DNA from 3 places in the Microbacterium sp. CGR2 genome. Region 1 is predicted to be linked to each of the others. Evidence: predicted binding sites of a transcription regulator. Region 1 holds the regulator's gene; each other region holds the start of a gene.

The links. Region 1 encodes LexA, which represses DNA repair genes until DNA is damaged. Its sites were predicted from a motif close to TCGAACANNTGTTCGA; they were not measured.
Region 2: a site for LexA is predicted at 7,998-8,013, ahead of D7252_RS03330 (HNH endonuclease signature motif containing protein). Genes of this name have one in related genera too.
Region 3: a site for LexA is predicted at 6,185-6,200, ahead of D7252_RS06240 (HNH endonuclease signature motif containing protein). Genes of this name have one in related genera too.

What each region holds. Positions count from the first base shown of each region.
Region 1 is NZ_RBHX01000002.1:29,470-39,229, reverse strand. It holds gene D7252_RS18605 (S9 family peptidase) at 1-1,671, opposite strand, end outside; gene D7252_RS18600 (methylenetetrahydrofolate reductase) at 1,861-2,808, shown strand; gene metE (5-methyltetrahydropteroyltriglutamate--homocysteine S-methyltransferase) at 2,854-5,163, shown strand; gene lexA (transcriptional repressor LexA) at 5,290-5,976, opposite strand; gene D7252_RS18585 (LysM peptidoglycan-binding domain-containing protein) at 6,265-6,642, shown strand; gene D7252_RS18580 (histidinol-phosphate transaminase) at 6,679-7,773, shown strand; gene hisB (imidazoleglycerol-phosphate dehydratase HisB) at 7,770-8,387, shown strand; gene hisH (imidazole glycerol phosphate synthase subunit HisH) at 8,384-9,019, shown strand; gene D7252_RS20540 (AAA family ATPase) at 9,049-9,760, opposite strand, start outside.
Region 2 is NZ_RBHX01000001.1:634,450-644,209, forward strand. It holds gene D7252_RS03305 (ABC transporter ATP-binding protein) at 1-2,022, opposite strand, end outside; gene D7252_RS03310 (ABC transporter ATP-binding protein) at 2,019-3,746, opposite strand; gene D7252_RS03315 (enoyl-CoA hydratase/isomerase family protein) at 4,057-5,118, opposite strand; gene D7252_RS03320 (ATP-binding cassette domain-containing protein) at 5,231-7,336, shown strand; gene D7252_RS03325 (hypothetical protein) at 7,440-7,889, opposite strand; gene D7252_RS03330 (HNH endonuclease signature motif containing protein) at 8,024-9,466, shown strand; gene D7252_RS03335 (glutamate-1-semialdehyde 2,1-aminomutase) at 9,491-9,760, opposite strand, start outside.
Region 3 is NZ_RBHX01000001.1:1,230,993-1,240,752, reverse strand. It holds gene D7252_RS06260 (ABC transporter ATP-binding protein) at 1-921, shown strand, start outside; gene D7252_RS06255 (iron ABC transporter permease) at 923-2,707, shown strand; gene D7252_RS06250 (LacI family DNA-binding transcriptional regulator) at 2,704-3,741, shown strand; gene D7252_RS06245 (metallophosphoesterase) at 3,781-4,740, shown strand; gene D7252_RS06240 (HNH endonuclease signature motif containing protein) at 4,813-6,153, opposite strand; gene D7252_RS06235 (HNH endonuclease) at 6,300-6,983, shown strand; gene D7252_RS06230 (NADP-dependent oxidoreductase) at 6,991-7,920, opposite strand; gene D7252_RS06225 (MarR family winged helix-turn-helix transcriptional regulator) at 8,010-8,513, shown strand; gene D7252_RS06220 (dihydrofolate reductase family protein) at 8,728-9,291, shown strand; gene D7252_RS06215 (ADP-ribosylglycohydrolase family protein) at 9,362-9,760, opposite strand, start outside.

The DNA of each region.
Region 1 (9,760 bases):
GCCCTGCATGAGCAGCACCGGCACCTCGATGCGTTCCGCGTTCGTGAGCGGTGACCGCTCGATGTAGAGATCCTCGGAGGCCGGCAGCGGACCGACCAGGCCCGAGATGTAGTGCTCCTCGAAGTCGTGGGAGTGCTCCGCGAGCATCCGGAGGTCGGCGACGCCGTACCGGCTGATCCCGGCGGCGAAAGTTCCTCCTCGCACGAGCGCGGAAAGAACAGTCCAGCCTCCGGCTGACCCGCCGCGGATGGCGATGCGTGCCGGGTCCGCGAGTCCGGCATCCGCCAGGCCTCGGGCTGCCGCGATGACGTCGTCGACATCGACCACGCCCCACTCTCCGCGCAGTCGCTCCCGGTAGGCGCGCCCATATCCCGTCGATCCGCCGTAGTTCACGTCCAGCACGCCGATGCCGCGGCTGGTGTAGAAGGCGATCGCCGCGGAGGCGGCGCCGGTGACGTGCGCGGTAGGTCCACCGTGCACGAACACGACATAGGGAGGCAGTTCGCCGGCGGGTGCGGCGACGTCCGGGTTGGCCGGCGGGTAGGCGAAGGCATGCACGGGACCGTGAGCGCCCTCGACGACGATCGGCGCGGCCGACGGCATCCAGTCCGCGTCGACTGGCCGACCACCGACGACGGAGGCGATCTCGTCGGTGTCGAGGTCCGCGCACCAGACACCCGGTTCGACAGCAGATCCGTTCCCGACGAGCAGGACCCGGGAGCCGGAGACGTCCTCGATGCTGACGTGCCCGTCGCAGGGGATGTCGATCGTGCGTGTGTCGCCATCTGGGCCGATCTCCACCACCTCGTCGCGACCGTTCGTGCGGACGGCGACGATCCTGCCGTCGGCGAGGGGCTGGTACCACCGGTTCCCGAGCACCCACAGGCCGTATCCGGTGTCGGCATCCGAGGCCGTGAGCGCCGTCGGGTCGGCACGCGGCGTCAGATGGTCGAGCGCCAACCGCTGCAGCTGCCACCGTCCGCTCGGGTCATCGCTGTAGAGCACCTCTGTGTCGGAGACCCACTCGGGCTGCAGTGCGGCCCGGGTCGAGAGCGGCGCGAACGTCTGGTCGTCGACCGCCGTGATGGACAGGAGAGCACTGTCCCACGGCATCCGCACGCCGCTCCACTCGATCCAGGCGATGCGCGTCTGATCGGGTGACAGCGAAGGATGCGCGAAGAACGCCGTCCCCTGCACGAAGACGCGGGTCGCCGTGTCGTCATCCGCGGCGCTCCCGTCGAGAGGGATCTCGACGATCGCTCGCTGATGCGGCTCGACGCTCAGGTCCTCGCGCACGGCGAGGAGGCGCCCGTGCTGCACGCGCAGACCGCCATGCGCCGGACCGGGTGCCGTGAGCGCCTGCGGTGTGCCGCTGTGCTCGAGTCGGTACACACGCTGATCGCGGCCGTCGACGAAGTACAGGATGCCGTCGGCATCCGCCGTCCACGCTCCACCGCCGTATTCGTGGACGCGTGAGCGCGCACTCCACGGCGCAGGCAGGATCTCGGCTCCGCTCGAGCTGCGGACGGTGACGCGCCCGCCCTCAGCCGGCACCGATTCGCCCCACCAGATCTCCGCACCGACGAACCGTGCGCCGTCGATGCGCGGGGTGGATGCCGCGACCGAGGCGGCGGAGAAGGGGGAGGGCCAGGATCCGAACGGCGACGACATGCCTCGAGCCTATGCGCCGTGCGACACACGGCGTCACACTCGTGCGGCCGCCCTCCGCCGTGTTCTAAGTTTCTGGAAACGCCCGGTTAGCCCCGGACGTGGAGCGACAGCCGAGCCCGGCACCCGCCCGCGAACGATGCCCCAGTGTGTCGTGCGCGGCCCCCGGCCCGCCCTGTCCCCAGGAGAGAGATGTCTTCCGAGATCGAGACCTCAGGCACCGCCCGCGTGCCGTTCTCCTTCGAGCTCTATCCGCCGCGATCGGCCTCGAACGAGGAGGCCCTGCACGAGACCGTCCGTCGTCTCGCCGCCGCAGGACCCGAGTTCCTCTCCGTGACCTATGGCGCCGGCGGGTCGACCGGAGGGCGCTCGCTCGACGTGCTCCGCTTCATCCGCGAACACACCGACGTCGAGCCGCTCGCCCACCTGACCTGCGTGGGCAACACGTATGCCGGTGCGGCGGCGCTCATCCGGGAGTTCCTCGACGCCGGCATCCTGAGCTTCCTCGCGCTTCGCGGAGATCCGCCGCTCGGACAGACCGAGGGGTTCCTCGGCGATCTGGAGAGCGCGGCCCAGCTCGTGCAGCTGATCGACCGCGCGCAGGCCGAGCGGGCTCCGTACGAGGAGTCTCCGGTGCCCGGGTTCCCCGGTGCTGCCAGGGTGGCGCCGCGGCGCAAGGTCAACATCGCCGTCGCCGCTTTCCCGAAGGGGCACCCACGAGCGACGCATCGCGCGCAGGAGTTCGAGGCGCTGCTGGCGAAGCAGGCCGCGGGAGCCACCTTCGCGATCACGCAGCTGTTCTTCCACCCGGACGACTATCTCGCCTTCGTCGAGCGTGCGCGCAACGCCGGAGTCACGATCCCCATCCTTCCGGGCATCATGCCGATCACGTCGCCGGCCCGCCTCGCCCGCGTGCTCGAACTGACCGGCGAAGACCTTCCGAGCGAGCTCGCCATCGCCCTCGATGTCGAGCCCACGACCGAGGGCCGTCGGGCGATCGGAATCGAGTGGGCGGCGCGCCTCACTCGAGATGTGGTCGCCGGCGGCGCACCCGGTGTGCACCTTTACGCCTTCAATCAGCACGATACCGTTCTCACCGTGCTCTCCGACGCCGGCATCCTTCCCGCCCTGCGCCACTGAACCCGAACCGACCACGTCGACAAGACCCCGCCGAAAGGAAAGATCATGACTGCATTCCCCGAGGGCACCATCCTCGGCTACCCCCGCATCGGCCGCCGCCGTGAGCTCAAGAAGGCGGTGGAGGCGTTCTGGGCCGGCCGCATCGACGAGGCGGAGCTGGAACGGACCGCATCCGAACTGCGTGCGACCACCCGCGAGCGGCTCACGGCGCTCGGTCTCGGACGCACCGACTCGGCGATCCCGGAGTCGTTCTCCTACTACGACCAGGTGCTCGACGCTGCGACCACCGTCGGTGCGATCCCTGCACGCTTCGAGAACCTGCGGTCGGCCGACGGCACGATCGGTCTGCCCGCCTACTTCACCATCGCCCGCGGCGAAGGTGACCGCGCGCCGCTGGAGATGACGAAGTGGTTCGACTCCAACTACCACTACCTGGTCCCGGAGATCGGCCCGGAGACGGTGTTCTCCCTGTCCAGCGAGCGTCTGGTGCGAGAGGTCGCCGAGGCGGCGGCCGCCGGACTCGTCACCCGCCCCGTGATCGTCGGGCCGGTCACACTGCTGGCTCTGGCGAAAGCTTCGGACGATACGCCCGAAGGCTTCGATCCGCTGTCACGACTTGCCGACGTGCTGCCCGTCTATGTCGAGCTGCTCGCCAAGCTCAAAGCAGCCGGAGCCGAATGGGTTCAGCTGGATGAGCCGGCGCTCGTCAGCGAGTCGCTGCCGGCGTCGACGTCGCAGCTGGCGGATGCCGCGGCATCCGCTCTCGCTGTGCTGGGCGCGGCAGCGGAGCGGCCGTCGATTCTCGTGGCTGCGCCGTACGCAGACCTCGGCGACGTGTTCACGGTGCTCGCCGCCGCCCCGATCGAGGCGATCGCGGTCGACCTGGTGCGCGGTGGCGTTCCCGCGCCGGTGCCGGGCTTGGAAGGGAAGACGCTCGTCGGTGGTGTGATCGACGGGCACAACATCTGGCGCGGTGACCTGGCCGCGGCCTTCGACAAGCTCGAGGTTCTGCGCGGACTCGGTACCCCCGTCTCCGCCGCAACCTCGACGTCTTTGCTGCATGTGCCGCACGACGTCACCGACGAGACCCTTCTCGACACTCGTCTGGCTTCCTGGCTCGCGTTCGCGGATCAGAAGGTCGAGCAGGTGGGCGTTCTGGCGCGAGGCCTCGGGGAAGGTCGCGATGCCATCGCTGCCGAACTCGACTCCGCCTCGGCTGCGCTGGAGGATCGACTGACCGCGCGCGGAGTCCGCGACGGCGAAGTGCGACGCCGCACGCTCGAGGACGCGGACTTCTCGAGGGTCTCCTACGAGGAGCGAGAGTCCGCCCAGGAAGCGCTCGGGCTTCCCGCACTGCCGCTGACCACGATCGGATCGTTCCCGCAGACCGGCGACATCCGTCGCGCACGCGCACAGTTCATCCGAGGTGAGGTGCCTCAAGAGGACTACGAGGAGTTCCTCCGCCGCGAGGTCGCGAGCGTCGTGTCGCTTCAGGAAGAGCTCGGTCTGGACGTGCTCGTGCACGGCGAGCCGGAGCGCAACGACATGGTTCAGTACTTCGCGGAGAACCTCGACGGTTTCGCCGTGACGGAGAACGGCTGGGTCCAGTCCTACGGGTCCAGGGCGACACGGCCGTCGATCCTGTGGGGGGATGTCTCCCGGCCCGCGCCGATCACGGTGGCCTGGTCCAGCTACGCCCAGTCGTTGACCACGAAGCACATGAAGGGGATGCTCACGGGGCCGGTGACGATCCTCGCCTGGTCGTTCGTGCGCGACGACCAGCCGCTGGGGGAGACCGCGAACCAGGTCGCTCTCGCGCTTCGCGAGGAGATCGGCGACCTCGAGGCGGCAGGCATCGAGGTCATCCAGGTCGACGAGCCCGCGCTGCGCGAGCTGCTGCCCCTGAAGAAGGCCGATCAGGCCGCGTACCTCGACTGGTCTGTCGGCTCCTTCCGCCTGGCCACGGGTGGCGCGGCGGCCGGTACTCAGGTGCACACGCACCTCTGTTATTCCGAGTTCGGTGTCGTCATCGACGCCATCCGGGCGCTGGATGCCGACGTGACGTCGATCGAGGCGGCGCGCAGTCGCATGGAGGTCGTCGCGGACATCGCCGAATCGGGGTTCGATCACGGGATCGGCCCCGGGGTCTACGACATCCACTCGCCCCGGGTGCCGACGGTCGACGAGGTCGAGTCGCTGCTGCGTCGCGCGGTCGAGGAGATTCCGACGCGCCAGCTCTGGGTGAACCCGGACTGCGGCCTGAAGACCCGCGGCTACGACGAGACCACTGCGTCCCTGCGCAACATCGTGGAGGCCACCCGCCGCGTCCGCGCAGACGTCTCTGTGAGCGTATGACCGTGTGAGCGCGACTTCTGCGGCCTCGGCGGCACCGACGGCGGCCGGCATCGCGACCTGAGGCCGTAGACGTCGGCGATGGCCGCAGAAGTTCGCGCCCGCCAGCCCATCGTGTGCGTGTGGGGATCAGACGGCGCGGAGCACCGCGACCACCTTGCCGAGGACGATCGCCTCGTCGCCGAGGATCGGCTCGAACGCGGAGTTCCGGGGGAGCAGCCAGGTGTGGCCGTCGCGGCGTCGGAACGTCTTGACGGTCGCATCGCCGTCGAGCATCGCGGCAACGATCTCGCCGTTCTCCGCAGTGTTCTGCGAGCGGATGACCACCCAGTCGCCATCGCAGATCGCGGCGTCGATCATCGACTCGCCGGAAACTTTGAGCATGAACAGGTCGCCCTTGCCCACCAGTTGCCGCGGGAGCGGGAAGATCTCTTCGACGTGCTGGTCGGCCGTGATGGGCACGCCTGCGGCTATCCGGCCGACGAGTGGGACGAGAGCCGCGTCGCCCACTGGGGTGGCCACATCTGCGGGGTTCTCCGCGCTGGTGCCGGGCAGGTCGATGAGCACCTCCATCGCGCGGGTCTTGCCGGGATCGCGGCGGAGGTAACCGCTGAGTTCGAGTTGACCGAGCTGGTGGGTCACGCTGGAAAGGGACTTGAGCCCGACCGCGTCACCGATCTCGCGCATGCTCGGCGGGTAGCCGTGATGCGCGATGGAGGTCTGGATGACCTCGAGGATGGCCATCTGCTTCGGGCTGAGGCTCTTCCGCCGACGCGTCCGAGGGGCCTCCTGCTCCGGGGCTGAGTTCTCGCTCATGGTGCTCCTTCAGTGCGAAGTCCGACGTTCCTCTTCGAATGTCGGAGGCCCGTGGTGGGGTGTTGTTATCGAAACCGTATCCGAGAATCGCGCCGATCTGGAAGATCTGTTCGAGCGTGTCGGCAGATTCCCGGCCTCGATTTCGAAGAACAGTTGACAGATGTTCGAACTCGAAGATATCTTCGGTACGTAGCTTCGCATTCCCGGCTCCCGGCCGAGTCGCGAATGCGAACGCTACGCCAACTTCACCGCCGACCTGAGGGCCGGAGGAAAGGCAAGGAGCCCGACATGAGCAGCATCACCTTCAGCAACGCAGCAGTCGTCCACGCGCCCTCGGCCACGCGGATTCGATTGACGGCACGCGGTCGCGGTGTCCTGCTCGCACTCGCTGCGGTGCCGCTGGCTGTGGGTATCGCCTTCGCCGCGATCAGCGGTGGCAGCGCCATCGCCTCGGGCGGCGACGCCTCGGCTGTCAGCGGTAGCAGCGCCGACTTCGTGACGGTGACGGTGATGCCCGGTGACACGCTGTGGTCGATCGCCAGCTCGATCGCCCCGGCCGCCGACCCGCGCGATGTCATCGGCGAGATCACTCGCCTCAATCTGCTCCCGACCGGCCAGCTCCAGATCGGTCAGGAACTGGCGATCCCCGCGCAATACTCGAGCTGACTCCGGTCGGCGATCCACCCCCGGCGCGCCCTTAACATGGGAAGGGTGACCTCTTCACTCGATGCCCTCCCGTTGCGCGACGATTTGCGGGGCTTGACGCCCTATGGTGCTCCACAAGCGCCGCTGCCGATCGCGCTGAACGTCAACGAGAACACGCACCCGGTTCCGGATGCCGTGGCGAGCGACATTCTCGATGACATCGCCGTCGCTCTACGAGACGTGAACCGATACCCGGATCGGGAGTTCACCACACTGCGTGAGGGATTCGCCGACTATCTCGGTCATGGCCTCACCGCGGAACAGATCTGGGCAGGCAACGGATCCAACGAGGTGCTCCAGCACATCCTTCAGGCTTTCGGCGGCCCTGGGCGCACGGCTTTCGGATTCGCACCGACGTATTCGATGTACCCGCTGATCGCTCAGGGCACCGGGGCGCGATGGGTGCCCGGGACCCGCGAGCCCGATTACACGATCTCGCCGGAAGACGCTGCGGCGCAGGTCCGTGACACCGACCCCGACGTGATTCTGCTCTGCTCGCCGAACAATCCCACGGGCACACCCTTCGGCCTCGACGTCGTGGAAGCGGTGTACGAGGCTTCCCGGGGAGTCGTGGTCGTCGATGAGGCGTATCAGGAGTTCGCGCCGCGCGAAGCGGCAAGCGCGCTGACCCTGCTCGACGGGCGCCCCCGGCTCGCGGTGTCGCGCACGATGAGCAAGGCGTTCGCGTTCGCGGGTGCGCGCGTCGGATATCTGGCGGCGGATCCCGCTTTCATCGATGCGCTGCGCCTGGTGCGGCTGCCCTACCACCTCAGTGCGCTGACCCAGGCAGCCGCCGTCGCGGCGCTGCGCAATGCCGACGTGATGCTCGGCATGGTCGACGAGATCGTCGAGCAGCGCGACCGGATCACAGCGACGCTCGAGGCCCTGGGGTACACGCCCCACGAGTCCTGGTCGAATTTCGTGCTGTTCGGAGGCGTGAACGACCCGCGCGCAACGTGGCAGCGCCTCTACGAACGCGGCATCCTGATTCGCGATGTCGGCATCCCAGGGCACCTCCGGGTCACGGCGGGCACGGAGGCGGAGAGCACCGCGTTCCTTGACGCACTCGCCTCGATAGGATCGGCTTCATGAGCACCTCCGCAGAAAACCCGCGTACCGCGAGCCGCGTGCGCAGCACGTCGGAGTCCACGGTCGAACTCGACCTGAACCTCGACGGAACCGGCGCTTCGCGCATCGACACATCGGTGCCGTTCTTCGACCACATGCTCACCGCCTTCGCGAAGCACTCTCTGACCGACCTCACGGTGCGTGCTTCGGGCGACACTCACATCGACGCTCACCACACCGTGGAGGACGTCTCGATCGTGCTCGGCCAGGCGATCCTCGAGGCGCTGGGTGACAAGTCCGGTATCTCCCGCTACGGCGACGCGCTCGTACCTCTCGATGAGGCACTCGCGCAGGCGGTCGTCGACATCTCCGGTCGCCCGTATCTCGTGCACGAGGGGGAGCCCGCAGGGTTCGAGCACCACCTCATCGGCGGGCACTTCACCGGGTCCTTGGTTCGGCACGCCTTCGAGGCGATCACGTTCAACGCCGCTTTGACCGTGCACGTGCGTGTGCTAGGTGGGCGCGACCCGCACCACATCGCTGAGGCGGAGTTCAAGGCCTTCGCGCGGGCGTTCCGGCAGGCGAAGGCCCTCGACCCGCTCGTCGAGGGAATTCCGTCCACGAAGGGTGCACTGTGAGTCGGGCTCCCCGGGTCGCCGTCTTCGACTACGAGTCCGGCAACGTCCACTCAGCGGTGAAGGCGCTCGTCGCCGCCGGCGCGGATGCTGTGCTGACGCGCGACCGTACGGAGGCACTCGAAGCCGACGGGCTTCTCGTTCCCGGCGTGGGCGCGTTCCAGGCGGTTCGCGATGCTCTGCACGCACACGGCGGAGACGAGATCATCGACCGGCGACTTGCCGGCGGACGCCCCGTCCTCGGGATCTGCGTCGGCATGCAGGTGCTGTTCGAGCGAGGTGTCGAACGCGGGCACGACACCGAGGGCCTCGGAGAATGGCCGGGAACGGTCACCGAACTCAACGCGCCCGTGCTGCCGCACATGGGATGGAACACGGTCGACTCCGGCGCCGACAGTGTCCTCTTCCGCGGCATCGAGCAGGAGCGCTTCTACTTCGTGCACTCCTACGGGGCGCAGTCCTGGGAGCTCGACGTCATTCCGCCGTTCCCGCAGCCCGTGCTCACTTGGACGACGTACGGAGAACCGTTCCTCGCAGCGGTCGAGAACGGGCCGCTGTCGGCGACGCAGTTCCACCCCGAGAAGTCCGGCGAGGCAGGCATCCAGCTGCTTCGCAACTGGATCGGGAGCCTCTGAGTCCCACTCAGACGATCGGCTGCTCGGCGTCAGAATCCGCGTGCGACGGATGCCGCGGCCGAAAGCCATGCGCGCTGAGTGCGCTTGGCGAGAGCGCCGTACCGCAGGTGGCCGTCCACCATCTCCTGATCGAAGGGGATCGTGACGACGTCGCGGGCCAGGGACTTGTACCCGCCGACGACGTGCTCCACGTCGGCCGCCGACGCCTTCGGGTCAGCCTGCGAGACCACGACGACGGACTGCTGAGCAAGTCGAGCCGAACGCTCATCGCGGTCCTCGAGTGCCTCGATGAGCAGCGCGCCGGCCTCGGCGTGATCGTCGCGTGTCGTCGTCGCGACGACCAGCTGATCGGCACGATCGATCATCTGCAGCCACATCGGATCGGATTCATCGTTGCCTGAGTCGATGATGATGAGCCGGTAGAACTTCGCCGCCACCGCGTGGATGGCGTCGACGTCCTCCGGGCTGAGGCGGTTCTCATGGGCGAGCCTGATGGGCTTCGACCGCAGCACGTCGTACTTCTCTCGCGGCTGGTGGTGCATGAAGTGGGCGAGGTCTGCGGACTGCGCACCCGTGCCGAGCAGTCGCCCGACTTCAGGCAGCATCTCCAGCAGAGTGCGGTCATGGGATCCGGCGTCGGTCCGCCATCCCAGGGTTCCGCGGGTCTGGTTGTTGTCCCACGCCAGGACGCCTGCGCCGCCGTACCGGGCGAACACTGCCGAGAGCAGGATCGTCGTCGGG
Region 2 (9,760 bases), on a different contig from region 1:
CTGCGCGGTGATGAGCTCGTCGTGCGTGCCCTTCTCGACGATGTCACCGTGCTCCATCACGAGGATGAGGTCGGCGTCACGGATGGTCGACAGTCGGTGCGCGATCACGAACGACGTGCGCCCGTGACGGAGCGCCGCCATCGCGTGCTGCAGCAGCAGCTCGGTGCGGGTGTCGACCGCCGACGTGGCCTCGTCGAGGATGAGGATCGACGGCTGCGCGACGAATGCCCGCGCGATGGTGATGAGCTGACGCTCACCTGCGGAGACGTTCGAGGCGTCTTCGTCGAGCACGGTGTCGTAACCCTCGGGAAGAGCGTGCACGAATCGGTCGACGTAGGTCGCCTTCGCCGCTGCGAGAACCTCTTCGTCGGTCGCGGTGGAGCGACCGTACCGGATGTTCTCGCGGATGCTGCCGGCGAACAACCACGGGTCCTGCAGCACCATGCCGGTGCGGGAGCGCAGGTCGTCGCGGGTGATCTCCGAGATGTCCTGCCCGTCGAGCAGGATGCGGCCGCCACTGAGCTCGTAGAACCGCATGATGAGGTTCACGAGCGTCGTCTTGCCCGCGCCCGTCGGACCGACGATCGCGACGGTCTGCCCCGGCTCCACCCGGAACGACAGATCGTTGATGAGCGGACGCTCGGGCGTGTACGAGAACGTGACGTTCTCGAACTCGATGACACCCTTGCCGTCGGCGAGTGCCGGAGCATCCGAATCGTCGGCCTCCTGCTCATCGGCGTCGAGCAGCTGGAAGACCCGTTCGGCCGACGCGGTGCCGGACTGCACGACCGCGGCCATGCCACCCAGCTCCGACAGCGGCTGCGTGAACTGCTGCGAGTACTGGATGAACGCCTGCACGTCACCGAGTCTGAGCTGCCCACTGGCGACCATCAGACCGCCGAGCACGGCGATTCCGACGTAGCTGAGGCTTCCGACGAACATCATCGCCGGCATGATGATGCCGGAGAGGAACTGCGCCTTGAAGCTGGCCTGGAACAGCTCTTCGTTCTCGACCTGGAACTTGTCCAGCGCGTCTTTCTCGCGGCCGAAGACCTTCACGAGCGCGTGGCCCGAGAACGCCTCTTCGACACGAGCGTTCAGCCGGCCGACCTTGCGCCACTGCGAACCGAACGCCTTCTGCGACCGCGGTCCGATGACGCCGAAGATGACGGCCATCAGCGGGAGCGTGACGAGCGCGACGAGCGCCAGCTGCCACGAGATCGTGAACATCATGAACAGGACGCCGATGACCGTGAGCACCGAGGTGAGCGCTCCCGACAGCGATTGCTGCATCGTCTGGGTGATGTTGTCGATGTCATTCGTGACGCGCGAGATCAGCTCGCCGCGCTGCACCTTGTCGAAGTAGGACAGGGGCAGGCGGTTGATCTTCGCCTCGACCGCCTCACGCAGGCGCCACATGGTGCGCACCATGATGACGTTGATGACGTAGCCCTGGATCCAGGTGAGGAAAGCCGCCGCGACGTAGATCGCGAGGACTGCGGCGATGATCCATCGCAGCGCACCGAAGTCGACGCCGTCACCGACGCGGAAGTCGCCCAGTGCTCCGACCTGGTTGGCGAAGTCGGTCTGCCCCGCGCCGTTGAGCGCATCGACGACGACGTTCTGCGGAGTCCCCGCGGGGAAGCCGGGGAAGTCGCCGTTGGGCTGACCGAGCTGGATGGAGATGAATCCCTTGTAGACGAGGTTCGTGGCCTCGCCCAGGACTTTCGGTGCCGCGACCGTCAGCACGACTCCGATGGCGCCGAGGATCGACACGAAGATGAACCACACCGCCGACGGCTTCAGCAGCCCGATCATCCGCGCGAAGCTCGGCCCGAAGTTGTCGGCCTTGCCGGGTGCGACGCTGTCCCAGTCGCCGGAGTTCTGGCGCGCCTGTTCGGCGAGCTCCAACTCGTACTTCTCTTCTTCGGTCAGTTCCGGCTCGACGACCGCGGTCGTCGAGCGATTCTTCCTGGACCGAGCCTCTGCGCCCTTCGTGGGGCGCTTCTCGTTCTCGCTCATGCGTCCGCCCCCAGCTGCGATTCGACGATCTCTCGGTAGGTCTCGCTCGTCTCCAGCAGCTCCTGATGGGTGCCGGCGCCGACCATGGTCCCGCCGTCGAGGACGATGATGCGGTCGGCATCCGTGATGGAGGAGACGCGCTGAGCCACCACGATCTTCGTGACGTGCGGCAACTCGCGCCACAGTGCTTGGCGCAATCGGGCATCCGTGGTCAGGTCGAGGGCCGAGAACGAGTCGTCGAACACGAGGATCTGCGGCTGGTGCACGATCGCACGCGCGATCGCGAGTCGCTGGCGTTGCCCGCCGGAGACATTCGTGCCGCCCTGCGCGATGCGCGACTCGAGTCCGTCGGGCATCTCCTCGACGAAGTCGCGGCCTTGCGCGATCTCGAGCGCGTGCCAGAGCTCTTCGTCCGTTGCTTCTTCTCGCCCATAGCGCAGGTTCGAAGCCACCGTCCCGGTGAAGAGGAACGGGCGCTGCGGGACCAGACCGATGCTGTCCCAGAGCGCCTCGACGTCGGCATCGCGCACGTCGGTGCCGCCGACGTGCACGGAACCGCCGGAGACGTCGAACAGGCGCGGGATGAGGGAGACGAGCGTGGTCTTGCCTGAACCGGTGGAACCGACGATCGCGACCGTCTCGCCCGGCTGAGCGGCGAAGCTGATGCCCTTGAGCACGGGGGCGTCGGCTCCGGGGTAGGTGAACTCGACGTCATCGAGCGCGACAGAGCCCGGTGTCGGGAAAACGGTGACGCCGTTCTCCGGGCGGACCATCGTGGACTCCGAGTCGAGCACCTCGCCGATGCGCTCGGCCGAGACCGCGGCGCGCGGAATCATCATCGCCATGAAACTCGCCATGATGACGCCGCCCATGATCTGGCCGATGTACTGCATGAAGGCGAAGAGGGTGCCGACCTGGACAGTGCCGTTGTTGACCTCGATGCCGCCGAACCAGATGACCGAGACGACCGTGACGTTGAGGATCAGCATGAACAGCGGGAACAGCAGCACGAACAGGGAGCCCACCTTGCGACCCACCACCATGATGTCGGTGTTGGCCCCTCGGAAGCGTTCCTCTTCGATGCGCTCCCGGACGAACGCGCGGACGACGCGGACGCCCGTGAGCTGTTCGCGCATGATGCGGTTCACGTTGTCGAGCTTGCCCTGGTAGGTGCGGAACAGCGGAACCATGCGACCGATGACGAGCGCGGCGAGGATCAGCAGCAGCGGCACGGAGACGGCGATCAGCCAGCTGAGGCCGACATTCGTCTGGACGGCGAAGATGATGCCGCCGATCGCGAGGAGGGGCGCAGTGACGAGCATGGTCGCGCCCATCATCGCGAGCATCTGCACCTGCTGGACGTCGTTCGTGTTGCGCGTGATGAGTGAGCCGGCGCCGAACTGCGAGACTTCGCGCTCGGAGAAGCCGCTGACCTTGCCGAACACGTCGGCGCGGATGTCGCGCCCGGCGCCCATCGCAGCCCTGGCGGCGAAGTAGGTCGCGGTCACGGAGGCGACGATCTGCCCCAGCGACACGGCGAGCATGAACAGACCTGTGTTCCAGATGTAGCCGGTGTCGCCCATGGCGACACCCTTGTCGATGATGTCGGCGTTCAGGCGGGGGAGGTACAGGGTCGCCGCCGCACTGGCGAGCTGGAAGACCAGCACACCGAGCAGGAGCCACCTATAGCGAGACAGGTAACGGAGGAGGATTTTTCCCAGCACAGGCGCACTTTCTAGGAAGGGTGGAACGGCGGATTTCTCGGCAGACGGATGCCGACCGACAATCGGCCACACCAAAGGGTGCCACGAAGCGCGGACATTCGTATCCCTCTTGAGGCGTACCTTCGCTGACAGCGAACCATTTCGCCTGCGGCCAGCGGTTTCTAGACCGGGACGAAGAAGTCGAGCCCACACAGTTGGCGGGGATTTTCACACTCCGCGGGCCGATTCGGGATGTTTCATCCGACATCCGTCAACACTCCCGACACGTGTACCGAGCGGTCTGACAGTTGTCCGCGGGCGACGCCCGGACTCAGAAGAGCGGATGCTCCGGCACATAGTCCCGCGCGGCCGCACCGGCATCCGCCGGCAGCTCGGCGAGAGTCGGCGGATCCCAGCGCGGAGTGCGGTCCTTGTCGACCAGCTGCGCGCGGATGCCCTCGACCAGGTCCGGATGCTCGTTGACGAACCAGAGCACGCGTCGGTATTCACCCTCCAGCGCTTCCCGCAACCCGGCGGCCTCGCGGGCCTCGCGCACGGCATCGAGCGTGACCACGAGGGCGGTGGGAGCGAGCCCCTCCAGGACGTCGGCGGCGGCCGCAGCATCCGGAGCCTGCGATGCGCGCAGCCGCTCGACGATCCCGACGACGTCGGGTGCCGAGAACGCCTCGTCGATCCATCCCTGCGATGCGGGAAGCCGGCTCGGATCCGGCGTCTCGTCGAAGAGCAGCACGATCTCGCTGGGCCCGGTCGGATCGGCACGGTAGGCGAATGCCTCACGAAGAGCGTCGAGCCGTTCGGACGGCACGAAGTGATCGGCGAAACCCAGGTGCACCGCATCCGCCCCGCTCATGCTCGCGCCCGTCAGTCCGAAGTACTCGCCGAACCGACCGGGGGCCCGGCCCAGCAGCCAGGTCCCACCGACGTCGGGCGTGAAACCGATGCGGGTCTCCGGCATGGCGAGCTTCGAGCGCTCGGTGACGATGCGGATGGCGGCGTGACCGGCCAGGCCGATCCCGCCACCCATGGTGATGCCGTCCGCCAGCGCCACCACCGGCTTCGGATACTCGGCGATCAGCGCGTTCAATGCGTATTCCGCCCGGAAGAACTCCGCGGTCCGCTCCGCCTGCCCCGCGACGATCTGCCCATGCAGCGCCCGCACGTCGCCGCCGGCGCACATCCCACGCTCCCCCGCCCCGTCGATCAGGACGATCTGCACGTCTGTGTCGTCGACCCACGCGGTGAGCGCCTGAGTGAGGAGTTCGATCATGCCGAGATCCAACGCGTTGATCGCCTCGGCACGGTTGAGGGTGAGCCTCCCGAGGGCCCCTTCCGTGCGGACGAGGACACGGGGCGCGGAGGTCGAATCGGTCACGGATGCCAGGCTACTCCGTCGCCCCGACGGCCCGGCATCCGCACGAAATACGCGATCCGAGCGCTTTTCCGGCAGGATAGGGGGAACTGTTCATTGCAACGAGAGGTCGCGGATGCCCGACGGACAGGTGCTCGAGTTCACGAATGTGACGAAGCGCTTCAATGAGGTGACCGCTGTCTCGGACTTCTCCGCACGCGTCGAGCCCGGTGCTGTCACCGCCTTCCTCGGCCCGAACGGGGCGGGCAAGACCACATCGCTCCGGATTCTGCTCGGCCAGATTCGCGCGACGTCCGGAACGGCCACGATCGGTGGCATTGCATATGCGGAGCTCCGTCAGCCGCTGCGCACGATCGGTGCAGTGCTGGAGGAGACGGCCTACCGGCCGCGGCGCACCGCCAACCGCCAGCTCACGATCGCGGCGAAAGCCAACGGCATCCCGCTCTCGCGTGTCGACGAGGTGCTCTCGCTGGTCGGCCTCGAAGGAGAGGGCGATACGCGCATCGGCGGGTACTCGCTCGGCATGCGCCAGCGGTTGAGCGTCGCGCACGCCCTTCTCGGTGATCCCGGGGCGCTCGTGTTCGACGAGCCCGCCAACGGGCTCGACCCTGAGGGCATCCGGTGGATGCGACTGCTGATGCGGCGCCTGGCCGACGAAGGCCGGACCGTCCTCGTCTCCTCCCACCTTCTCAGCGAGGTCGAGCAGGTCGCCGACAACGTGCTCGTCCTGTCCAAGGGGCACCTCGTCCTGGCGAGCGGCATCGAGAAACTCGCCGACCCGAACGCAGGATCCGTCGTGGTCGACGCCAGCGACCGGGGCGCGCTCACCTCCGCCCTGTCGGCAGCCGGATTCGACGTCGAGGTGCTGCGCTCCGGGCTCACCGTGCGAGGTGGCGACGCCGGAACGGTCGGCGCCGTCGCCGCTGCAGCCGGCATCGCCCTCAGCACACTCGTGCAGCGAGGGCCCACCCTCGAGGACGTCTTCATGGACCTGGTGCGCGGCGGCAAGCTCAGGCCGCGCGTCGAATCCGCCGCATCACAGCTGATGGCCCCGGAGAGCTCTGGCTCGGTGGCCACTGTCGCGATCGGCGCGGACAACGAGGGTACGGCGGACTCGGATGAGGCTTCCGACGCGTCGAAGCTGCCGGATGCGACAGCCGCGTCGCACGACGTCAGCAGCGACACGGACGGCGGGGCACCGAGTTCTGAGAAGACGCCGCTCGCTGATCACGCTTCGGTCCAGGTCAGCCTGGTCGAGGAGATCACCGAGAGGGCGTCCGCGACGGAGGCGACCGTCGAGCAGGACGCCGGATCCACGACAGCGAGGTCGTTCGACGAGATCCTCTTCGGTGCGGCCTCCGACACCGCCGAGACACCGGCGCCCGAGCAGGCGCACCACAGCCTCGCAGCGGTCTTCGAGGAGTCTGAAGCACCCGCGGAGTCGGCGACAGCGGAAGAGCCGGTACCGGTCGATGAGGGCGTCGGCGTCGGTGACGCGACCGACGAGACCGCGCGGGTCGACGAGACCGGTGCAGTCGACGAGACCGGTGCGGTCGACGCAGCCCTCGCGGTCGATGAGGCCGGCACTACCGACGAGACTGTGGCGGTCGACGAGGCACCTGAAGCCGGCGAGGCCGGCGAAGATGATGAGTCCGGCGAGGCCGACGACGACAGCAACCCGACAGACGACGGCAGCCTGACGACGGGCGAGATCGAGTCCGTGGGGGTGGAGTTCTTCGCCGAGCTCGACGAGACGGATGCTCCCGGCGAAGCCGAGAGCGAAGCCGGGGGCGAAGCCGAGAGCGAAGCCGGGGATGCAGGCGACGCCGACAGCGACGCACCGGGGGCAGCAGAGCGTGCGGACTCGATCGGAGACAGCCCCACGCAGGAGGGCGAGGACGACCCTCGCTCCGCCGCCGTGACCTCGATGCTCGCCGCCGCCGCTCGCGCGTATTACGACGACGAGCCGAAGGACTATCCGCTCGGCGGCGCAGAGTCGTCGGTGGACGGCGGCGCGTCGCACGAGGGTGCAACCACCGACGACGGCCGTCAGTGGAGCGTCGCATCGACGGGCGTGATCGACACGGTCTCGAGCGCCGAGGCGGTCGAGACTTCAGAGGATCACGAACCGCACGACGAGCACGACCCTCACAACGAGCACCATGAGCACAACGAGCACAACGAGCACGACGAGCACGACGGTGACCATCACCCGCAGTGAGCGCGTTCTGCGCTGACGACAACGCCCTCCCCACCCGAAGGTGGCGGAGGGCGTTCCGTTGTCAGGATGCCGTTGTCAGGATGCCGCAGTCAGGATGCCGCAGTCAGGCCGGCCGTGGGCGGATGACCGGGCGACGGCTTCCTTTCGACACAGGGACCGGGGCGGTCGCGACGATCTCTTCGACAGTGGTCGGTTCGTCGGAGACGTCGAGTCGAAGGGCATGGGTGAGGGCGAGACCGTGCCGCGTGGTCAGGATCAGCCGACCATAGTGCTCGTCGCCCTCGAGGTCGATCACCACGCTGGGGCGGCGACGGCGGATGAGCACGAAGTCGAGACTCCCCGCCGCCTTCCAGCTCCCCGCGGCGAGGACGCCGGGGATGTGCGTACCCGGGTTCGGCACCCCGCGCAGCCACGTCCAGGCATCTTCGATGAGCTGCACCTTGGCGATGGTCTCGCGCGCGACGCGAACATTCTGCCGATGGAAGGTGGCGGCACGCTCGATCGGGGAGAGCACGATCTCCAGTTGCGTCTGATCCAACAGCAACGTCACCATGCCCCCAGTCTGCCAGCGCGGGCCTTCCCGTTGTCTGGAAGTTGCTCACAGGAAAGCAACGATCCGTTGTGGCGCGCCCCGTGTTGCACAAATCGCCTCTTTCGGTATTCGAACATATGTTCTATACTAGAGGCATGGCCACCCACTCCGACGACACCATCGAGCAGCGTCGCGAGCTGCTCGATGCGTGGGTCGAGAAGCGGCGTCAGATCGCCATCATGGAGGCCGAAGCGTCGACGCTTCTCGCTGACCGCGTGCGCGATCTCGACGCCGACGTTCGGGAGCACCCGCATCACCGGGAGGCGATTCATCGGTCGATGATCGCCGAGTACTCGGCCGCCGGCCGTGTCGCCAAGGGCAGCGTCGAGTACGCGTTTTCCGACGCCTACTTCCTCGACGATGCGCACCCGGCCATCCGCGAGTCCTTTGGTCGCGGCGACATCACCGCCGCGCACGTGCGAGAGATCGTTCGGGCAGCGATGATCGTCCGGCAGGCGGTTCGTGAGGGGCGGGCCGTTCCCGAAGCCCTGAGTCTCTACGACACGGCGGCTCTCGTGGTGGCCGAGCGCGAAACTCCGGGTCGCACACGAGCGATGGTGCGTCAGATCGCTGCGTCCCTCGCCGGCGAGACGCTGAACGATCGCCATCGCCGAGCCCGCGGCGAGCGTTCGGTCACGATGCGTTCGCTCGATGACGGCCTGGCCATGCTGCAGATCGTGCTCCCCGAGCACCTCGCCGCCGCCATCCTCGACCGTCTCACCCGGCTCGCTGAGAAGCTGATCGCCACCCGCGACGATCACACGCCTGCTCTCACTTCCGACGCCCTCGATGCTGGACCAGACCCGATCTATCTGCACGATCTGGCGCCCGACGACCCGCGCCGCGACGATCCCGCCCTCAACGAGCACCGGTTCGATGACCACGTGATCTTCGGAGAAGACGGTACCTTCACCCTCGATCCGTGTTCTCCCGACCTTGAGCACCTGCCGTCCGACGAGCGCACCGTCGACCAGGTTCGCGCCGATCTGCTGAGCGACCTCCTCCTCACGACCGATCCGTCCGAGGCGAACGGCACCGGGCTCGACGGGGTGCAGGCGCGGGTGCAGGTCACCATCGCCGCTTCTTCCCTGATCGGTGCCGATGATCGCCCCGCAGAGCTCGATGGCGTCGGCCCTCTGCACCCCGACATCGCCCGAGATCTCGCAGGTCGGTGCCGCGGATGGTCGCGCCTGTTCCTCGATCACTCCGGCATGGTGACCGCCACCGACACCTACTCCCCCACCGAGGCGATGCGGCGGCACTTGCGTGCCCGAGATCAGCACTGCCGGTTCCCCGGGTGCCGTATGCCCGTCCATCGCTGCGAGATCGATCACAATCACGACCATGCCAAGGGCGGCAGAACTTCGACAGACAATCTCAGTCACTTCTGCATCGGGCACCACACGTTGAAGCATCCCGATATCCACGAGCGATATCGATGGACCGCCCGACAACTCCCCGGCGGGGACATCGAGTGGATCAGCCCGATCGGGCGCAGCTACACCGATGCAGCGCCGCGCAGAGTCATGTTCGTCTGAATAGCCGCCGCAGCCGCACCGGTCTCACGCCGGAGCAACGGCGACGGCAGCCGCCGCGGCCGCAGCCGCGGCTGGCAGGGCCGCTTCGATGATCTGAAGCTCCTCGTCGCCGTGCGCAGCCGTGAGGAACCACGCCTCGAAGACACTCGGCGGCAGCGCCACACCCTGCTCCCGCATCGAGTGGAAGAACGGCGCGTAGCGGAACGACTCCTGCGCCTGCGCTTCGTCGTAGTCGCGGGGAGCAGAAGCACGGAAAGACGCGTTGAACAGACTGCCGGCCTTCGCCACCGCGTG
Region 3 (9,760 bases), on a different contig from region 1:
CCCTCCGGGTGCGGCAAGACCACGGCCCTGCGCTCCCTCGCAGGGTTCGTCGAGCCGACCGGTGGACGCATCCACATCGCGGGGCGCGATGTGACACGCGTGCCCAGCGAGAAGCGCGATGTGGGCATGGTGTTCCAGAACTACGCCCTCTTCCCGAGCATGAACGTGCGGGAGAACATCGCGTTCGGGCTGTCGGTGCAGAAGGTGTCGAAGGCCGAGCAGAAGCGTCGCGTCGATGAGATCGCCGACCGGACGGGGCTTGCCTCTTCCCAGCTCGACCGGAACGTCTCGGAACTCTCCGGCGGACAGCAGCAGCGCGTGGCGATCGCCCGCGCGCTGGTGCTGACGCCGCGCATCCTGCTGCTGGATGAACCGCTGTCGAACCTCGACGCGAAGCTCCGCGTGCAGCTGCGGGAGCAGCTCAAGGAACTGCAGCGCGAAGTCGGGGTGACGACGGTCTACGTCACCCACGATCAGGAAGAGGCGCTGACCCTCAGCGACCGGATCGCCGTGCTCGACGCCGGCCGGTTGCAGCAGGTGGGCACTCCCGAGGAGATCTACGACCGCAGCGCGACACCGTTCGTCTGCCGGTTCATCGGCGAGAACAACCGCCTCACTCGGGCCATGCTCATCAACATCGGCGGGGACCTGGATGCCAGGGCCGAGAGCTACGTGCGGCCGGAGAAGCTGCATCTTGGTCCTGCCGGTGCGCCGGCATCCGTCGCGTCCGTCGCATCCGTCGATGGCACCGTCGTCGACCGGACGTATCACGGCAGCCACAGCGTCTATACGGTGGCCGTCGCCGATTCGGCCGTGCGGGTGAGCGTGCCGGCTGCGGCATCCGCTCAGCGCTGGAATCCGGGCGATGCCGTGCGCGTGGATGTCGATCCGCGCTGGATTCTGCAGTACCCGGCGGCATGACATGAGCGATCCGACGACGTTCATCCCGGGGCGGGCGAGCAAGACGAAGCGTCCGCGCGGCAGCATCCGGGCCATGCTGCGCTCGCCGATGGCGTGGGTGACCGGTGTCGTGGTGATCTGGTTCGCGGTGGCATTCCTGGTGCTGCCCAACGCGGCGCTGCTGGGGACGACGTTCTTCCCGGACGGGCAGTTCAGCATCGCCGCCGTCGAGAAGCTGTTCGGCAGCGAGCGGGCCATCAAGACGCTCGGCAACAGCTTCCTGCTGGCGATCACCCTGTCGATCACGGTCAACGTCGTGGGTGTGTTCATCGTGCTGGTGACCCAGTACTTCCAGATCCGCGGCGCGAAGGTGCTGTGGCTCGGGTACGCGACGACGCTGATCTACGGCGGCATCGTGCTGGCCGCCGGCTACAACTTCATCTACGGGCGGTTCGGGTTCTTCACGAACATGATGGTGAACGTCTGGCCCGACATGAACCGCGACTGGTTCTCGGGATTCTTCGCGGTGGCGTTCGTCATGACGTTCGCGACGACCACCAACCACATGTTGTTCCTGTCGTCGTCGCTCGGCAAGGTCGACTACGCGTCGATCGAGGCCGCGAAGTTGATGGGCGCATCGACCTGGACGATCCTGCGACGCATCGTGCTGCCGGTGATGAAGCCGATGCTGTTCGCGGTCACGGTGCTGACGTTCCTGATCGGGCTCGGCGCGCTGACTGCTCCCCTGGTGCTCGGCGGACCCGACTTCCAGACGGTCGCGCCGCTCATCATCGACCTGTCGCGGAGTCCGATCACTCGGGACATCGCGGCGTTGCTGGCGATCGTGCTGGGTGTGGCGACGATCATCCTGCTCGCGATCATGAACCGTGCGGAGAAGTCGGGCGTGTACTTCTCGGTCGCGAAGGTGGCGACGCGGATTCAGAAGCAGGCGATCCGCAATCCGTTCGCGAACGTCGTCGTGCACGTGGTCGCGTATGTGCTGTGGGTGATCTACCTGATCCCGGTGATCCTCATCGCGGTGTTCTCGTTCGTCGATGCGCGCAGCATCCTGGCGGGCGCGATCACGCTGGACAGCTTCACGCTCGACAACTACATCACCGTGTTCAGCAGTGCCTCGGCGCTTCGCCCGTTCATCGTGAGCGTCGTCTACAGCGCGCTCGCGTCGGTGATCGTGGTCGTGGGGCTGTTGTTCGTGGCGCGGGTGCTGCAGAAGTACCGCAACCCGATCACGACCGCGATCGAGTACGTGCTGCACATCCCGTGGATTCTGCCGATCGTGCTGATCGCCCTCGCCCTGGTGATGGCGTTCGACCGGCCCCGCGGGATCGTGGGGAACATCGTGCTGACGGGCACGCCGGTGCTGCTGCTCGTCGCGTACATCTGCGTGAAGATCCCGTTCACCTTGCGGCTGCTGAAGGCGAGTTTCGCGTCGGTGCCGGATTCGCTGGAGGATGCATCCCGGATTCTCGGCGCCCGATCGTTGACGTCGTTCCGTCGGGTGATCATCCCCCTGGTGCTGCCGACGGCGGCGGCGATCACGGCGTTGAACTTCAACAGCCTGCTCGACGACTACGACGCGGCGATCTTCCTCTATCACCCGCTGTACAAGCCTCTGGGTGTGGCGATCCAGGAGAGCACGCGAGGTGAGAACAACCTCGATGCGATGCCGATCACGTTCGTGTACACGGTGCTGTTGATGATCATCATGGGTGTCACCATGTATCTCGTGTACGGACGAGGGTCGCGGAACGGTTCTGGCCGGCGGCGGAAGGCGCGGTCCGCATGAGCGGCGAGATGGATGCGACGCCCGCTCTGCGTGTGACGATCAGCGACGTGGCGGCAGCGGCCGGAGTGTCGCGGGCGACGGCGACGCGCGCGCTGAAGGGTGAGGGGCGCTTCGCGTCGGAGACCCGGGAGCGGATTCTGGAGGTCGCCGCACGGCTCGGTTACGTGCCGAACACGATGGCGGCGGAGTTGGCGGCCGGTCGCACGGACACGGTCGGGTTGATGCTGCGCGATGCGAGCAACCCTGCGTACGGTCTGCTGTTCTCGCGGTTGCAGGACGAGGCGCATCGGCGCGGGCTCGACCTGGTGACGGTGACGATCGGTGCGGACGAGCAGGGCGCGAAGCAGGTGGGTGCGCTGCACCGGCTGCTCGGGATGCGGGTGGCGGGGCTGATCGTGGCGACGGGTGGCATCACCTCGGAGCAGCTAGCGCCGTTCACGGATCAGGTGCCGATTCTGCGGGCGGGTCGCGGCGAGGAGTCGGGTCGGATTCACTCGGCGCACTATGACGATGCTGCGCACGGGCGGATGCTGGCGACGCATGTGCTGTCGCTGGGGCATCGCCGGGTGGTGGTGCTGGCCGGGAGTCCGGAGGCGTCGTATCCGGAGCATCTGCGCGCGCAGGCGATGCGGGAGACGCTGATCGCCGCGGGCGCGTCGGTGACGATGATCTCGGCCGGGGCACGGCCGGATGAAGGGGTGTCCGAGGCGATGGGGGCCGTGGTGTCGGGAGACACTGCGATCATGTGCGCCTCGGACTATCGGCAGCTCGCGGTGATGCGGGCTGCTCTGGCCGGAGGGCTCGACGTGCCCGGTGACGTGAGTGTCACCGGGTGCGACGGCATCCTGCCTGGAGCCGATCTGCTGGGCCTGACGACCGTGCGGATTCCGGTGGAGTCGGTGGCGGCGGCGGCCGTGGAGACCATGCAGGACCTGTTGCGTGCGGGTGTTGGTGCTGGTGCTGGTGCTGGTGCGACCGTGCGGAGGTCGTTCGCCGGTTCGCTGGTCGTCGGTTCGACGGCGGCCGCTGTCTGAAATGTTGATTGTTCGACCGTTCGCTGACCAGGAAGTGACATGATCCTCACCGAACATCCCCGTCCGTCGCATACTTTCGTGCACATCTCGGATACGCATCTGCCTGGCGAACGCTCGCCGCTGTACGGAAGCAGCGCGGATGCGGATTCGAATCTGGAGTTGATGCTGTCGAAGCTGGTGGCTTCGGGGTTGAAGCCGGATGCTCTGTTGCTGACGGGTGATCTGGCGGATCGGGGCGATGTGTCGGCGTATCGGCGGCTGCGCCCGCTGGTGGAGGATGCCGCGGCAGCGCTGGGGTGCGAAGTCGTGTGGGCGGCCGGGAACCATGACGACCGGGCGGCGATGCGGGCGGAGTTGTTGGCGGGCGCGGGGATTGCGGGGATTGCCGGGGACGCCGGTAGACCTACGGTTTCCGGTGCCGGTGGTTCTGCGAGCGGTCTTGTGGGTGAGGAGCCGATCACCGAGGTCCGGTGGTTCGGCGATCTGCGCGTGATCGTGGTGGATTCGACGGTGCCGGGGGCGCATTGGGGTGAGGTCGACGATGCGCAGTTGGCGTGGTTGTCGGCGGAGCTCGAGGCGCCGGCGTCGGCGGGGACCTTGCTGCTCATGCATCATCCGCCGTTGCCGACGGTATTGGACACCGCGGTGATGGTGGAGTTGCGGGGTCAGGCTCGGTTGCGTGAGGTGTTGGCGGGTTCGGAGGTGCGGGGGATTCTGTCTGGGCATGTCCACCACCCGTCGTTCGGCCTGTTCGCGGGGGTGCCGGTGGTGGCGGCGTCGTCGAGTGCGTATGGCCAGGATCTGACACAGCCGCCTGGTGCGACCCGTGGTCAGGATGCTGCGCAGGGCTACAACCTGGTTCATGTGTATGCGGACACGATCGTGCATTCGGCTGTGTCATTGCAGTGGGGCGGGGATGTCGGCGAGGCGGTCCCTGCGGATGAGGCCGGTCGGCGGATCGCGGGGCGTGGGATCGGTTGGCGGGCGGCCGGTCGTTGACTCCCGGTGGTTGACTCCCGGCCGTTGGGCGAGCGCCAGCGAGACGAAGCGCCCGCCCCACGCCGCCCCGGCTCATGCGGCGATGTCGAATCGTGCGCGGCCGCCGAGGCGGGGTGTGCGGTCGGGGTCGACGTAGCGGGGTGGGAGGAACCAGACGTGTGCGCTGATTCCGGTGCCGTCGATGTGGATGTCCCAGCCGTTGTCGTGGATGCGGTGGTGGCAGGTCTCGCAGAGGAGGACCCCGTTGGTGAGATCGGTGGGCCCGTGGTCTCGTTTCCACCATCGGATGTGGTGTGCTTTGGTCATTTCGGGTGGGAGTCCGCACATCGCGCATCCGCCGTCGCGTTCCACGAGTGCGAGTCGTTGCGCCCGTGTGAAGAGGCGTTTCTCTCTGCCCCAGTCGAGGATCTCGCTGTCCCCGCCGAGGACGCAGGGGATCACTCCTCCGGCGGCCGCCATCTGTCTGGCGGTTTTCGCGCTGACCGGCTGATCGAGACCGTCGATCGTCGCTGATCCGGTGCCGTTCTGCAGGTCGTCGAGGTTCATGCGGACGATGACCGTGGCCCCGGCGAGCGGAACCTTCTGGCCGCAGCTGAGCACGTGGCCGCAGAATACGGCGAGAGCATCGGCCTGGATCATCTGGACGCTGCGGCGGTCGGCATCCGGTGCATCGGCATCCGGTGCTTCTTGGCGCGCCGCGAAGGCGGCGGTGACGTACCCGCGGATCGCGGCCACCACCGGGGCTGCGGTCTCGGCGTCGAGGATGGCGTTCAGGTGCACCATTCCGCCGCGTTCGGAGATCGTCAGTGATCGCTTCGAGCGCTTGTCGTCTTCTTTGGGCTCGATACCGTCGGGGTCGAGCCAGGCTTCTGCCCGCACGACCAGGCGTCGTACGTCGTCGAGGGAGAGTCCGACGGCGGCCTCGGCGAGCAACTGTTCGGCCTGCGCGATGCGCTCGGCCCCGGCGGCGATGCGGCAACGCTCCAGCAGCGCGAGGATCAGGGCCACGGCCTGCACACCGAGGGCGCCGGAGGCGAGTGCCTCTCGCAGCGCCGGATACTTGGCCGGCAGCTGGGCGCCCAAAAGGTCTGTGCGCGGCGCGGTCGCCTCTCCGACTTTCACCAGGCGGCTGGCGTCGCCGGTGGACACCCCGGTCGTCGCGGCGATCAGCTTGGCTGCGGTGCGGAACCCCTGCTGCTTGGCCAGACCCTCAGCACCCAACTCGGGGCGGGACTCATGAGCGATTCCCGCAGCGACGTCGGCGTGCACGGCATCCACTCGCCTTTGCACCACGCCGATGGCGTCGTTCACGGCGATCAGCTGCTCGCGTGACAGGCCGGACGCGGCGTCAGCGTCTGCCCAGACCGCATCGAGGCGAGCCATCGCCTCGTGCAATCCGATCAGTTCTGCCATGCCTCAATACTACCTCGGATCGTTGCGAGTTTCGAACGTTTGTTCGAATTACGCCGGTACTTCGGCATATCGGTGGAAGTGATCCAGATGCCCGCTCGACGATGGGATTCGTGCGCGTGCGGTCGCCAATCCACGAAGATCGACTCATGACTTCTCCGGTGTATCTGAGCTGGTTCGCAATGCCCAATCCGGTGCGGATCTCGGGCCGCAGTTCGAGCATCACGAACTCGTTCGTGAACGGAGTCATCCCGGTCGTGATGCCTTCCGAGGCCGAGGTCCGCGACGCGCTGGATGTCCTGGGAATGCTCGACCACATCGCCTGCGCGTACTGCGGCGGCGAAAGCACGGAGTGGGATCATCTGCGACCCCTCGTGGACCAGCAGCGACCGACCGGCTATATCTCTGAGATTCACAACCTCGTCCCTGCCTGCGGGAAGTGCAACCAGAGCAAGGGGAACAAGAATTGGCTCGTGTGGATGCGCAGCACCGCGAGGCTCTCACCCACAGCCCGGGGCATCCGAGATATCGAGGAGCGGATCGCGCGGCTTCAGGAGTATGAACGCCGCGGAGTCCCGACGAAAGTCGACTTCCTCGCCGCAGTCGGGCCCGAGTTGTGGGATCGGCACTGGGCGCACCACAAGCGCCTGCTGGAATTGATGCGCGTCGCCGACCAAGACGCGCAGGAGATCAGGACGCGCGTGCGACAAGCGCATGACGCCGCTCGGAGCGCGGCCCGCGACGCCGCCCGAGCCGCAGCTCACGCCGCCGCTCCCGCGGCAGCTGTGGCGACCTCCGGGCCGGATAGCGCACCACGACTGCCACGGGAGTGACGACACCTCACGGAATCACGATCACCTTGCCGGCGATCGGTCTGGAGGTGGCCTCGGCATGCAGCGCCGGCAGCTCGGTGAGCGGGATGCGGCGGGTGACTTCCAGTCGCAGATCGCCACTGTCGACCAGGGCCACGAGCTCCCGGAGCTGTTCGGCGTCGCTGCGGACGAACACGACCACCGACCGCACGTTCCGTTCGGCGTCGTCAGGTGCCGGCATCCAGGCGGTGGTGCTCACCACGACTCCACCCGAGCGGACGAGGCTCACCAGGGCGGTGAACTCGTCCGGGTCGATGGGGGCGAGGTTGAGGAGGAGGTCGACCTGCTCAGTGACCGCCTCGCGCACATCGGTTTCGGTGTGGTCGATGATCTCGTCCGCACCGGCTGCGCGCACAGCATCCGCACTTCTCGGGCTTGCCGTGGCGATGACGTACGCGCCGGCCCTCTTGGCCAGGGCGATGGCGTACTTGCCGACGACGCCGCCCGCGCCGACGATCAGGACTCGCTGGCCCGCTTCGAGACCCCCTTCATCGAAGAGCGCCTGGCGCGCAGTGAGGGCGACGGACGGCAACGCCGCAGCATCCGCGAGGGGAACGCTGCTCGGCGCCGCAACCAGAGCGGATGCCGGGGCGACGACATACTCGGCGGCACCTCCGTCTTCCACCATCGGCAGGAAGCCGATGACCGCGTCTCCGACAGCGAACTCCTTCACGCCGTCGCCGATCGCGTCGACGGTTCCGGAGACGTCGTAACCCGGAACGTGGGGGAGCACCACGGGGATGGGGAGGAAGCCGGCGCGCATGCCGTTGTCGGCGGCGCTGTAGGCGGATGCTGCGACACGCAGCCGCACCTGACCCGCGGCGGGCGTGGGCTGCTCGATGTCTTCGTACTGGAGAACTTCGGGGCCGCCCACTTCGTGGAACCGTACTGCCTTCATAATGTTGTCCTTTCGTTGTGCTTCGAATTCGAAGCAATAAGTCGACAGTAGCACTGCTTCGAATTCGAAGCAAGCCGTATACTTAGGGCATGAGCACGAATCCTCCTCAGCTCTCCTCGACGGAGCTCGCCGCCTACTTCGCCTTCACCGAAGTCAGCAGCCTCCTGCGGCACGCGGTCGAGAAGCAGCTGAAAGATGTCGGGAAGCTCAGCTACGTACAGTTCCAGTTGCTCGCGCGGTTGGGCGACGCTCCGGGCGGCAGCCAGCGGATGACCGACCTCGCCGACGGGGTCGTCTACAGCAGGAGTGGCCTGACGTATCAGGCGCAGTCGCTCGAGGAACGCGGGCTCGTCACGCGGGCGCCGTCACCCGAGGACGAGCGCAGCACGATCGTCGCCATCACCGCAGAGGGGCGGGAGGTGCTGGCGAGAGTGTTCCCCGGGCACATCGAGGCAGTGAAGAGTCTGCTGTTCGAATCACTGACGGATGCCGATGTCGACACGCTCGCGCGAGTGATGACGCAGGTCAGTGGGCACCTGCGCGCGAATCCCCCGCGGTCGGCCGGCCGGCGCAAGCCGACCCCCGGTCGTTGAGCGAGCTCGGCCCCCGCCGGTCGCTGAGCGAGCGGAGCGAGACGAAACGCCTCACCCCCACAGCGTCCAGCCATTGATCGAGTCCAACCACCCCGGTCGTTGAGCGAGCCTGCGAGACGAAACGCCTCCTTCGCGTGCCCACGCCGGTGACAGCGCGATCGTGCTCTGCTACCTTCCCGAGAAACCGCACTGCGCATCCAAGGGAGAGCGACAGATGAGACCGCTGCGATATGCCATCAACGTCACGCTTGACGGATGCTGCCATCACGAGGCGGGGCTCCCACCCGACGAGGAGTTCATGCACTTCTGGACGTCCGAGATGAAACGAGCGGATGCCGAGATCTACGGCCGCGTGACCTACGAGATGATGGAGTCGGCGTGGCGGCGTCCGGCCGACGGCGTGTGGCCCGACTGGATGGATGAGTCGGAGGTCCTGTTCGCCGAAGCCATCGACCGGACGAAGAAGTACGTCGTCTCGAGCACCCTGACTGCGGTCGACTGGAACTCCGAACTGCTCGACGGCGACCTCCGAGAGGCGGTCGAGCGCCTCAAGCAGGAGCCGGGAGACAGCTTTCTGTCGGTGGGCGGCGTGACGCTGCCGACGGCATTGGCCGAGTGGGGACTCATCGACGAGTACGTGTTCGCCGTGCATCCGGTCGTCGCCGGGCACGGGCCGACGCTGCTCGCCGGGCTGAGCGAGCGGGTGCAGCTCGAGCTCGTGGGGCGCGAGGAGTTCGGGTCGGGAGTCGTCGTGCAGCGGTATCGTCCGCGAGTCTGACGGCAGCTGGCGGAGGGACGCGGAAGGGGCCGGACCTCCGAGGCCCGACCCCATCCTTGCCGGATGTCCGTCAGCGAACGACCTCGTACAACCGCTGGGCGACGTCGGCGATGTCGATCGGGTTGGCCTCCAGCACCTGCGCGTACTTGTCGCGCGGCACGGCGGCGAAGCCCGAGAAGGCTCCGGCGATCGATCCAGCCATGCACGCGACCGTGTCGGTGTCGTCGCCCGCGTTGGCAGCCGCCTGCACGGTGCGCCACGGGTCGCCGGCAGCGGCGACGAAGAATCCGAGAGCCGCGGGAACAGCCTCGGCTGCCGGGAGCCCGGTGCCGATCTCGGCGGCGATGCGCGCGACGAGCCGGTCCTGGTCGCGCTCGACGATCGCGATCTCGGCGGCGCGCTTGGCACGCTCGTACACGCTCGGCGCGGGGACCTCGCGCCCGAGTTCGCGTCCGAGCCGCTCTCCCTC